DNA from 3 places in the Arthrobacter sp. UYEF20 genome. Region 2 is predicted to be linked to each of the others. Evidence: predicted binding sites of a transcription regulator. Region 2 holds the regulator's gene; each other region holds the start of a gene.
The links. Region 2 encodes HspR, which represses chaperone genes until heat shock. Its sites were predicted from a motif close to AAGTTGAGTCNNNNNGACTCAACTT; they were not measured.

Region 1 (3,274 bases), on a different contig from region 2:
ATGATCAGGTTGGACGGGATCTCGGACAGGGCGTAGGTCAGGAAGAACAGCCCGGCACCGATGCCGAAGGCGGTGGCGGAGAGGCCGAGATCGATCTCCAACCGGTCCTTGGCCATGCCGATGTTGGTGCGGTCCAGGAAAGCCATGATGTAGGCGCCGATCAGGAGCGGCATGACTCGGCGGAGAATCACGCCGTTAATTTCCTGCGGTGTGCGCATCTTCGTTGGTGCGGATACAACTGACATGGGTCTTCGTCCTTGAATTTGGGGTCAGGGTTGGTGGCCAGGAACAGTGGGCAGCCGGGTGGCCGGGCAGCCTCATTGGGGCCGGGCGGGCTGCCCGGAAGAAGGTGATGGAGTGTGGCTAGCCGGCGGGCGGCGTGCAGCCGCAGGTCCGCCCGATATGCAGGCGGTGCCGGCAGATCTTGGTGTTGTAGGTGCTGGACGGGGCTTCGATGCGTTTGAGCAGCATGGTGAAGGCCTCGTGGGCCATTTCCTGCTGCGGCTGGACGATGCTGGTGAGGTTGATCAGCCCGGAGCGGCTGTGCGGCAGTCCGTCGCAGCCGGCGACGGCCACGTCCTCCGGGATCCGGAGCCCCCGGGAGAGGGCATACTCCATCACGCCGATGGCCAGTTCGTCACTGCCGCACACCACGGCCTGCGGGGGCCTGCCGCTGGAGAACAGCCGTTCGGCCGCCAGCCGGCCGCCCTCGTTGTTGACCCGGGTGCTGATTTTTCGGTCGCCGCTGATGGTGATGCCGGCCGCGGCGGCAGTGCGGACGAAGGCCTGTTCGCGGGCCAGGGATGCGGTGGAGAATCGGGGGCCGATCACGGTGGCGATCTCCGTGAAACCGTGGCTCAGCAGGTGCTGCATCAGTGTCGTTGCCGCGGCGTCGTCGTCGATTCCGACAAAGTCCGAGTCGAGGAAGTCGGCGCGGCGCGAGAGGCAAACATACGGGATCCGGGCCGCCCGCAGGGTACGCAGGGCCGTGGCGTCATCCCGGAGTGATGCGGCCAGGATGATCCCGTCCACATTGCGGTGGGCGAGCGTCGCGGTGACCTGGGCGAGGACGTCGGGATCGTCCTGCGTGGTGGCGACAAACACTTCGTAGCCGGATTCGGCGGCGGCGGAAATGATGCCCTGGGCCCAGCGCGGAAACATCGGATTGATGATATTCGGCAGGATCAGGCCGACCACGCGGGTCCGCTGCAGGTCGGTTGACTGCGAGGACTTACGGGGCCTGAAGCCCAGCTCGTTCGCCACATGGATGATGTGGCGTCGGGTTTCCGGCGAAACGCCGCCCTTGCCGTTGAGTACGTAGGACACCGCCGCTGAGGAAACCCCTGCGGCCCGGGCGACGGAAGCGGCGGATACCGGCGTAGCGGGGCGATCAGCGGCAACCGTGGTGGCGTCCTTGCGCATCTCCGTCCTCCTTCGCTCTCGTTGTTGTCCCTGTGACCTCAGTTACATTAGGTAAGCGCCCGAGTGTTAAGCAACGTTAAGTAATTTTATCCGCTGGCGGGGCGCGGCGGGGGATATGTCCATTGGCCGTCCTCGGACCCTAGGACGACATGTCCATTCTTCCGATCCGATCCGTAGGGACATGTCCATTCCAGGCCCCGGACAATGGGCATAGCGGGACTATGCCCATTGGCCAGGCCTAGCGGGGGGCATGTCCCGGGGTCCGCACCAGCCCGGCCGGCCCGGAACCGCCGGCCCGACCCGCCGGCCCGGGGTCCGCACCAGGACGGCACTGGACGGCACTGGACGGCACTGGACAGTGGGTCCGCCGTGGGTAAACATGGATCCAGGGGTGTCAGGACAGAGTTGAGCGGGTTAGACTCAACTTTGATAACAGCACCATTCCGGCAGGAGCTCCCTTTGGACGCCAAATTCACCACCAAGAGCCAGGAGGCTCTTTCGGCAGCAGCCATGAACGCCTCGACGGCAGGGAACCCGCAGCTCGAACCTGCGCACCTGCTCAAGGCGCTCATGGACCAGCGGGAGGGTGTCGCCGTCGCGCTTCTCCGCGCCACGGGCACCGACCCGGAGGCCGTCAGCGTCCAGGCGAGCACCGCCATCAAGGCGCTCCCCTCCACGTCGGGCAGTTCCGTGCAGCAGGCCCAGCTCTCCCGGAGCGCCATGCAGGCCATCAAGAACGCCCAGAACGAGGCCGAGCAGCTCGGGGACACCTTCGTGTCCACCGAGCACCTGCTGCTGGGGCTTTCGGCCGGGAGCGACGGCGTCGGAAAGCTCCTGCGCGACGCCGGTGCCTCCCATGAGGCGCTGCTCGCCGCCCTGCCCGGCGTCCGCGGTAACCGCAAGGCGGACAACCCGGACCCGGAGAACACCTTCAAGGCGCTGGAGAAGTTCGGATCGGACCTGACCGCCATGGCCCGTGCGGGGAAACTGGACCCCGTGATCGGGCGCGATACGGAGATCAGGCGGGTCATGCAGGTGCTGAGCCGCCGCACCAAGAACAATCCCGTCATCATCGGTGAGCCCGGCGTGGGCAAGACGGCGGTGGTCGAGGGACTCGCCCAGCGGATCGTGGCCGGCGACGTGCCCGAAAGCCTCCGCGGCAAGACCCTCGTCGCCCTGGACCTCGCCTCCATGGTCGCGGGCGCCAAATACCGCGGCGAGTTCGAGGAGCGGCTTAAGGCTGTCCTGGAGGAAATTAAGAACTCGGAGGGCCGGATCGTCACCTTCATCGACGAGCTCCACACGGTGGTGGGCGCGGGCGCGACGGGGGAGAGCTCCATGGACGCCGGCAACATGCTCAAGCCCATGCTGGCCCGCGGTGAGCTGCGGCTGATCGGCGCAACGACCCTGGACGAATACCGCGAGCACATCGAGAAGGATCCAGCCCTGGAACGACGATTCCAGCAGGTCTACGTCGGTGAGCCCAGCGTCGAGGACACCATCGGCATCCTGCGCGGGCTCAAGGAACGGTACGAGGCGCACCACAAGGTGGCCATTGCGGACTCGGCGCTCGTGGCAGCCGCGACACTGTCCAACCGCTACATCTCCGGGCGCCAGCTGCCGGACAAGGCCATTGACCTGGTGGACGAGGCCGCGTCCCGGCTGCGCATGGAGATCGACTCGGCGCCGGAGGAGATCGACCAGCTGCGCCGCGCCGTGGACCGGCTGACCATGGAGGAGCTGGCCCTCGCCAACGAAAAAGACGCCGCCTCAGTGGAACGGCTCGCGGCACTCCGGGCGGACATGGCGGACAAGAAGGAACAACTGGCCGCCCTCAACGCCCGCTGGGAAG
Region 2 (3,274 bases):
AAATGGCCGTCACGGTGGGAGCCGACGGCTTCTCCTACACCCGCGAGCCGGGCGAGGAAGTCGGCTTCAAGCTCGGGGCGCAGCTCTAGCATGCTGGACGCCAGGACCATCGAGGCCATCGCCGACGAGCTGCTGGAGGCGGGCCGGAACCGCAAACCCGTGCCCCTGCTTACGGCCCGCTACCCGGGCATGACGGTGGAGGACTCCTACGCCGTGCAGCAGCTGTGGCGGCGCCGCAACGAGGACGCAGGCCGCAAGCTGGTGGGGCGCAAGATCGGTCTGACCTCCAGGGCGATGCAGGCCGCCACAGGCATCACCGAGCCCGATTACGGTGCCATTTTCGATGACATGGTGCTGGAAACCGGCTGCTCGGTGGCCTGGGATCAGTACACCCATCCGCGGGTGGAGGTGGAACTGGCGTTTGTCTTGAAGAAGGACCTGTCCGGTCCCGGCTGCACCATCTTCGACGTCCTCAACGCGACTGACTACGTGGTTCCGGCCCTGGAGATCCTGGATTCCAGGATCGAAATGGAAGGCCGGACCATCGTGGACACCATCTCGGACAACGCCGCCATGGGCGCCATGGTGATCGGCGGCAACCCGGTAAAGCCCGACGCCGTCGACCTCCGCTGGGTGTCCGCGATCCTGTACAAGAACCAGACCGTGGAGGAGACCGGTGTGGCCGCCGGCGTCCTGGACCACCCGGCCAACGGGGTCCATTGGCTGGCCAACAAGATCGCCGCCCACGGAGACGGCATGAAGGCCGGGGACATCATCCTCGCCGGCTCCTTCACCCGGCCGATGTGGGTCTACAAGGGCGATACCGTGCACGCCGACTACGGACCGTTGGGAGTTGTGACGTGCCGCTTCGAGTAGACCCCGGAAATGCTGATTACGCGAACACGTTCCGCGACGCCCTCGCCGCTGCGGACCGCCCGCTGGCCGGGATGTGGGTGTGCTCAGGCAGCCCGCTCGTGGCGGAGCTCTGCGCGGGGTCGGGCCTGGACTGGCTCCTGGTCGACGCCGAGCACAGCCCCAACGGCCTCGAATCCATCCTGGCCCAGCTGCAGGCGGTGAACGGCTACCCGGTCCACGTCCTGGTCCGCCCCCCGGTCAACGACACCGTGGTGATCAAGCAGTACCTGGACCTTGGCGTGCAGAACCTGCTGATCCCGATGGTGAACTCGGCCGCCGAAGCGGAATCCGCCGTGGCGGCCACCCGCTACCCGCCCCAGGGCGTCCGCGGCGTGGGCTCCGCGCTGGCCCGCGCCGCCCGCTGGAACCGCATCCCGGACTACCTCGCCCGGGCCGGCGAAACGGTCAGCGTCACTGTGCAGATCGAATCGACGGCGGCTGTTGAGGCTGTGGAGGACATCCTGGCGGTGGACGCTGTGGACGCCATCTTCCTGGGACCGTCCGATCTGGCGGCCTCCATGGGCGTGCTGGGACAGCAGGAACACCCCGAGGTGATCGCCGCCGTCGAACGCTGCCTTACTGCTGCAAAAGCGGCGGGGAAACCGGCCGGCGTGAACGCCTTCAACGAAGGCACGGCCCGCGGCTATCTGGCGGCAGGGGCGTCCTTCGTGCTGGTGGGCGCCGATGTTGCGCTGCTGGCACGCGGCTCCGAAGCCCTCGCCGCGAAGTACGTCCCATCTCCGGTGGTTGAGCCTGCCGAAACCCCCGCCAGCTACTGACGCCACCTGCGGCGCTTGAGCCTGCCGAAACGACCAGGCAACGCAGCCGGTCCGCGTGGGTTCCCCGCCACGTGACCCGGCCCGCAACTTTGTCTCCCTCCACCACGGCGTCCTCGACCACGCCGCGGAGTCCGCCATCAAGGGGTCAGTCGGTCCCGCGCGGCCTCCACACCACCAAAGCCTGCGAGCGGGCCCGGGGCCGCTTGCCGCGGGCGAGGCTGACGACGTCGCCGGCAGTGCCTGCCGCGAAAACGCGGGCGTCCAGCGGCTGGCGGCGCCGTCCCAGTTCCTCGGTCAGTTCACCGACCCGCCGCTGCAGCGCGGCGACCTGGCGCTCCAGCTGGAGGATCCGCTTGATGCCCTCGAGGGAGACGCCCTCCTGCGAGAGCCGCTGCACTTCGCGGAGCATCATGACATCCCGCTGGGAATACCGCCGGGATTTGCCCGGGGCGCGGCTGGGCGAGACGATGCCCAGCCGGTCGTACTGCCGCAGCGTCTGCGGGTGCATGTCGGCCAGTTCCGCGGCCACCGAGATGACGAAGATCGGCTGGTCAGCACTGATATTCACGGTCTGCTCCGCTGCCTAGAGCCGGGCCTTGGCCGCCAGGCCGGCGCGGGCATCCTCGCCGGCGGTGGCCGCGGCGAACGCCTTCACGGCGTCCTCCGCTGCCTTGCTGAGCTTCCGCGGAACCGCGACGTCGATCGTCACCAGCAGGTCGCCGGTGGCCTTGGCGTGTTTGACGCCCCGGCCCTTGACGCGGAGGGTGCGCCCGGACGGGGTGCCGGCCGGAACACGGACCTTGACCGTGTCGCCGTCGATGGTCGGGACCTCGATGTCGGCGCCCAGGGCTGCCTCCGGAAAGCTGACCGGAACGTGGATGCGGACATTGTCTCCGTCGCGGACGTAGAAATCGTGCGGCTTCACCGAGACCGTGACCATGAGGTCGCCGTTTCCCGCGGGGCCGTACTGGCCCTTGCCGCGGACGCGGACCTTCTGGCCGTCCTTGATGCCGGCCGGGATCCGGACGTCGATGACTTCGCCGTCCGGTTCGCGCAGTCCGATGGTGGTGCCGCGGATCGCACCGGCAAAGGAGATGCTGGTTGATGCCGTCCGGTCCGCGCCTTTCTGCGGGGCCCGCTGGTAGGACTGGCCACCGCCGAAGCCGCCGCCTCCGCCGAACAGGTCGGCGAACTCGGGCGGTATGCCGCCTGCGGTGCTGTAGCCGCCGGAATGCCGTCCCCCGGCGCCGGTGAACAGCCCGCCAAAGAGGTCCTCAAAGCCCGCACCGCCGCCGGCTGCGCCGCCTGCGCCGCCCGGGGCGAACCTGGCTCCGCCCATGGCCCGGATGGCGTCATACTGCTGGCGCTCGTCGGGATCGGAGAGCACGGAGTAGGCCTCGGAGATGTCCTTGAACTTCTTCTCCGAGGCGGTATCCCCCGCGTTGGTGTCCGGGTGGTGCTGCCGCGCGAGCTTCCGGTAGGCCTTCTTGATGTCGGCGTCGGAAGCGTCCTTGGCGACACCAAGGATCTTGTAAAAGTCCTTGTCCACCCAGTCCTGGCTAGCCAATGGCGTTCCTCTC
Region 3 (3,274 bases), on a different contig from region 2:
GAGGATGCGTCATCGCGGCTATCCGGCGGGTGTCACGACGTCTTCCAGCATTGCCCTGTCGAAAAACCGGAGCTCGCCCGTTGCCTGGAAGAACACCGGAACCACTGAGGTGCTTGGGTCCTTCGAGGTTTCGTAGATCTCCGGGGCACCCCCGTGTTTGCGCGCAATGGTTCCGATCAGCTCGGTGCCGCGAACCCGGACGGTGCGATATTTGTAGCTCATGTGGACCCCTTCGTCAGTTGAGGCAAACCCTACACCTGGGACCTCCGGAAGGAGCCCGTCACGGGCGTCGCTGACGCCAGCGCGGAACCCGTTGCGGTTGACGGGGCGCGTGCCTCAGATGCAGGAATAGTCGTAGTCGAATCCGCCCGAAACGTACTGGCCAAGCGTGACCTTGCCGCCGGCGGTCAGGGCGGCGTCCGAGCATTTGCGTTTCGCCAGGGCGAGCGAGTTTGCTCCGGCCACCCAGCTGGGCAGCGGGTACAGATTGCTTGAAGACGGCACAGTCCCCACGATCTGGGCCCACTGCGTTCTGGTGGAGTAAAGGCCCGTGCGGGCTCCGATGCTCGCGAAGTAGGCGGTCATGCCCTCGAGATCGGCCCTGTTCGCCACCGTGTCCGTTGACCAGCTGTTCCCGGTCTCCACATCAAGCCACCAGGTGTAGGACGCGGGGTTGCTCACGCCGCGGATGTTCGCATCGTCATAGGCCTTCGCGTACCCGTACATGTATGAGCAGGCCGCGCCGTAGGATCCACTGGTGCACTCGCCGTACGGGGAGGGCACGGTAGTCCCGCCGTATGTGTTGCTGGTGGGCCACCACGACCCGGCTTTGCCCGGGTTGGCGGTGTTCACATACAGGGCGACCGGCGCCTGTCCAGTCCCGCCCTTGGATGCGCGGGCCCACGTCAGCTGGGTGTCCAGACAGGGGTTTGTGGCGTTCGCCAGGCCGTTGTTCACGCCGACGATGGCGAAGGCCTGGCCTTTCGGCAAGGTCTGACCGCACTGGGGCCAGGACAAATCGTTGCCGGGGGCGGCAGTGGTGGCTGCCTCAGCTGGTGGGGCAAGGAGCATCAGCACCGCAACGGCGGCTGCGGCGGCTGCGGCCAAGACATGTCGGAAACGCGCAGCGGGGGTGGCTGAGTTGATGGCGGACATGGCCGGCCTTCCCGTCGGGGCGGAGCGAACAGGAGCCCAGCATGATCGCCACGGGCCCCGTGGTCAAGGACATGACGGTTCATGGCCAGGCCGTGGCGCATCGGCTGGAGGCCAGGCACCAGCCCCGGGGCTCTCATCGGATCACCGGGAATAAATCCATGGTCCCACCGTTGAGTCCAGTACACTCAACTTTCCTAAATGGAGGTTTCATGGCTACATTTTTCGGACCGGCGAGTTCCGGCGACAGTTCCTTCGACGAGTTCCTTGCGCGTTACCTGCAGGGCCAGCGCGCGTCCCGCTCGGGGCACCCGATGGACATCACCAGGCTGCTGAGCCGGCGCACCCATGAGGTGCTGGCCGGCGCCGCGCAATTCGCCGTCGAGCACGGCCACATCCATGTCGACGCGCTGCATATCCTGCGCGTCATGGCCGAGACGGAACCGGCCGCCGATTACATCAAGCACGCCGGAGCGGCACCGTCAGGCATCGCCAAGGCCGCCGAGGAGCGCCTGCCGGAGAAGGCCGCCGGCCAGGCAGCAATTGCCCCCGCACTCACCCCTTCCGCGCAGCGCGCGCTGCTCGATGCGTACCAGGTGGCCCGGGCCTTCGGCTCCACGTATGTCGATCCCGAACACCTGTTCTTCGCCCTGGTCATCAATCAGGAGACCCCCGCCGGCCAGGTGCTGGCAGCTGCCGGCGTCACGCCGGAGTCCCTGCAGTCGGGCCCGGCCGAGCAGTCCGGTCCGCGCGGCTCCGCGCCCGGCACGGCACCCAGTCAGACGGAACCCGGCGAGCGGCAGCCCGCATCCCCTGAGTCTGGGACCCCGATGCTGGACACCTACGGCAGCGACCTGACGGCGCGGGCCCGCGAAGGCGGACTGGACCCGGTGATCGGCCGCGCGGACGAGATTGAGCAGACCATCGAGATCCTGGCGCGGCGGACCAAGAACAACCCTGTCCTCATCGGCGAAGCCGGCGTCGGCAAGACCGCGGTCATCGACGGGCTGGCGCAGGCGATTGCCGCCGGCAGCGTGCCCGAACAACTGCGCGGAAAGCGCGTCGTCGCCCTCGACCTGCCCGCCATGCTCGCCGGCACCCGGTACCGTGGCGACTTCGAGGAACGCCTGACCAAGGCGATGGACGAGGTCAGCTCGAGCGCCGGGGAAATCATCCTGTTCATCGACGAGCTGCACTCGGTGGTCAGTGCCGGCGGCGCCGGGGAGGGCGGCCTGGATGCCGGAAACATCCTCAAGCCGCGCCTGGCCCGCGGTGAACTCCACGTCGTCGGCGCCACAACCCTGACCGAATACCGCAAAGTGGAGAAGGACCCGGCGCTGGAACGCCGTTTCCAGACCGTACAGGTCGGCGAGCCGAGCATCGAAGAGGCCGTACAGATCCTTGACGGCCTGCGGGGGCGGTACGAGGAACACCACCGCGTGCGCTACACCGACGAGGCGATCCGCGCCGCCGTCGAGCTCTCCGCCCGCTACGTGACGGACCGGTTCCTGCCGGACAAGGCGATCGACCTGATCGACCAGGCGGGTGCGCGGCTGAGCCTCAAGCTCGGCTCACGGACCGACGTCGCAGTTCTTCGCGAGCAGCTCGCCACCCTCGAGCGGTCCAAGAACGACGCCGTCGCTGCCGAACGCTATGAGGAAGCCTCGCAACTGCGGGACGAGATGCAGTCGGTGAGCAGCAAGCTCGCGTCCACAGTTCCCGGCGGCGCCCCGGGCACCCCCGCGGGCGCTCCGGAAGCCGTCGTCGGCGAGGACCAGATCGCGGGGATCATCTCCCGGTCCACCGGGATCCCGGCCAGCCGCCTCACCGAAGGCGACCGGGAACGCCTGGGCAAGCTCGAGGAGGAACTGCACCTGCGGATCGTCGGGCAGGAAGACGCCGTGTCGCTGATCGCGAAAGCGGTCCGGCGCAACCGCACCGGCATGGGGGACGAGGGCCGGCCGGTGGGCAGCTTCCTGTTCCTCGGACCGACCGGCGTCGGCAAAACCGAACTCGCCAAGGCCCTGGCCGGGTCCCTGTTCGGGGACGAGAACTCCATGGTGCGCTTCGACATGAGCGAGTTCGGCGAACGGCACACCGTGAGCCGGCTGGTCGGCGCCCC

Region 1: clpB (ATP-dependent chaperone ClpB) is a predicted target of HspR. The motif match lies at 1,825-1,849, and genes of this name have one in related genera.
Region 3: ABIB26_RS22295 (ATP-dependent Clp protease ATP-binding subunit) is a predicted target of HspR. The motif match lies at 1,323-1,347, and genes of this name have one in related genera.

The regions. Positions count from the first base shown of each region.
Region 1 is NZ_JBEPNP010000006.1:19,148-22,421, forward strand. Features, by position in the region: gene ABIB26_RS08675 (MFS transporter) at 1-245, opposite strand, end outside; gene ABIB26_RS08680 (LacI family DNA-binding transcriptional regulator) at 364-1,422, opposite strand; gene clpB (ATP-dependent chaperone ClpB) at 1,882-3,274, shown strand, end outside.
Region 2 is NZ_JBEPNP010000017.1:53,912-57,185, forward strand. Features, by position in the region: gene hpaD (3,4-dihydroxyphenylacetate 2,3-dioxygenase) at 1-89, shown strand, start outside; gene hpaH (2-oxo-hept-4-ene-1,7-dioate hydratase) at 91-876, shown strand; gene ABIB26_RS17485 (HpcH/HpaI aldolase family protein) at 861-1,694, shown strand; gene ABIB26_RS17490 (heat shock protein transcriptional repressor HspR) at 1,840-2,262, opposite strand; gene ABIB26_RS17495 (DnaJ C-terminal domain-containing protein) at 2,278-3,261, opposite strand.
Region 3 is NZ_JBEPNP010000036.1:3,923-7,196, forward strand. Features, by position in the region: gene ABIB26_RS22285 (hypothetical protein) at 19-222, opposite strand; gene ABIB26_RS22290 (glycoside hydrolase family 25 domain-containing protein) at 337-1,155, opposite strand; gene ABIB26_RS22295 (ATP-dependent Clp protease ATP-binding subunit) at 1,365-3,274, shown strand, end outside.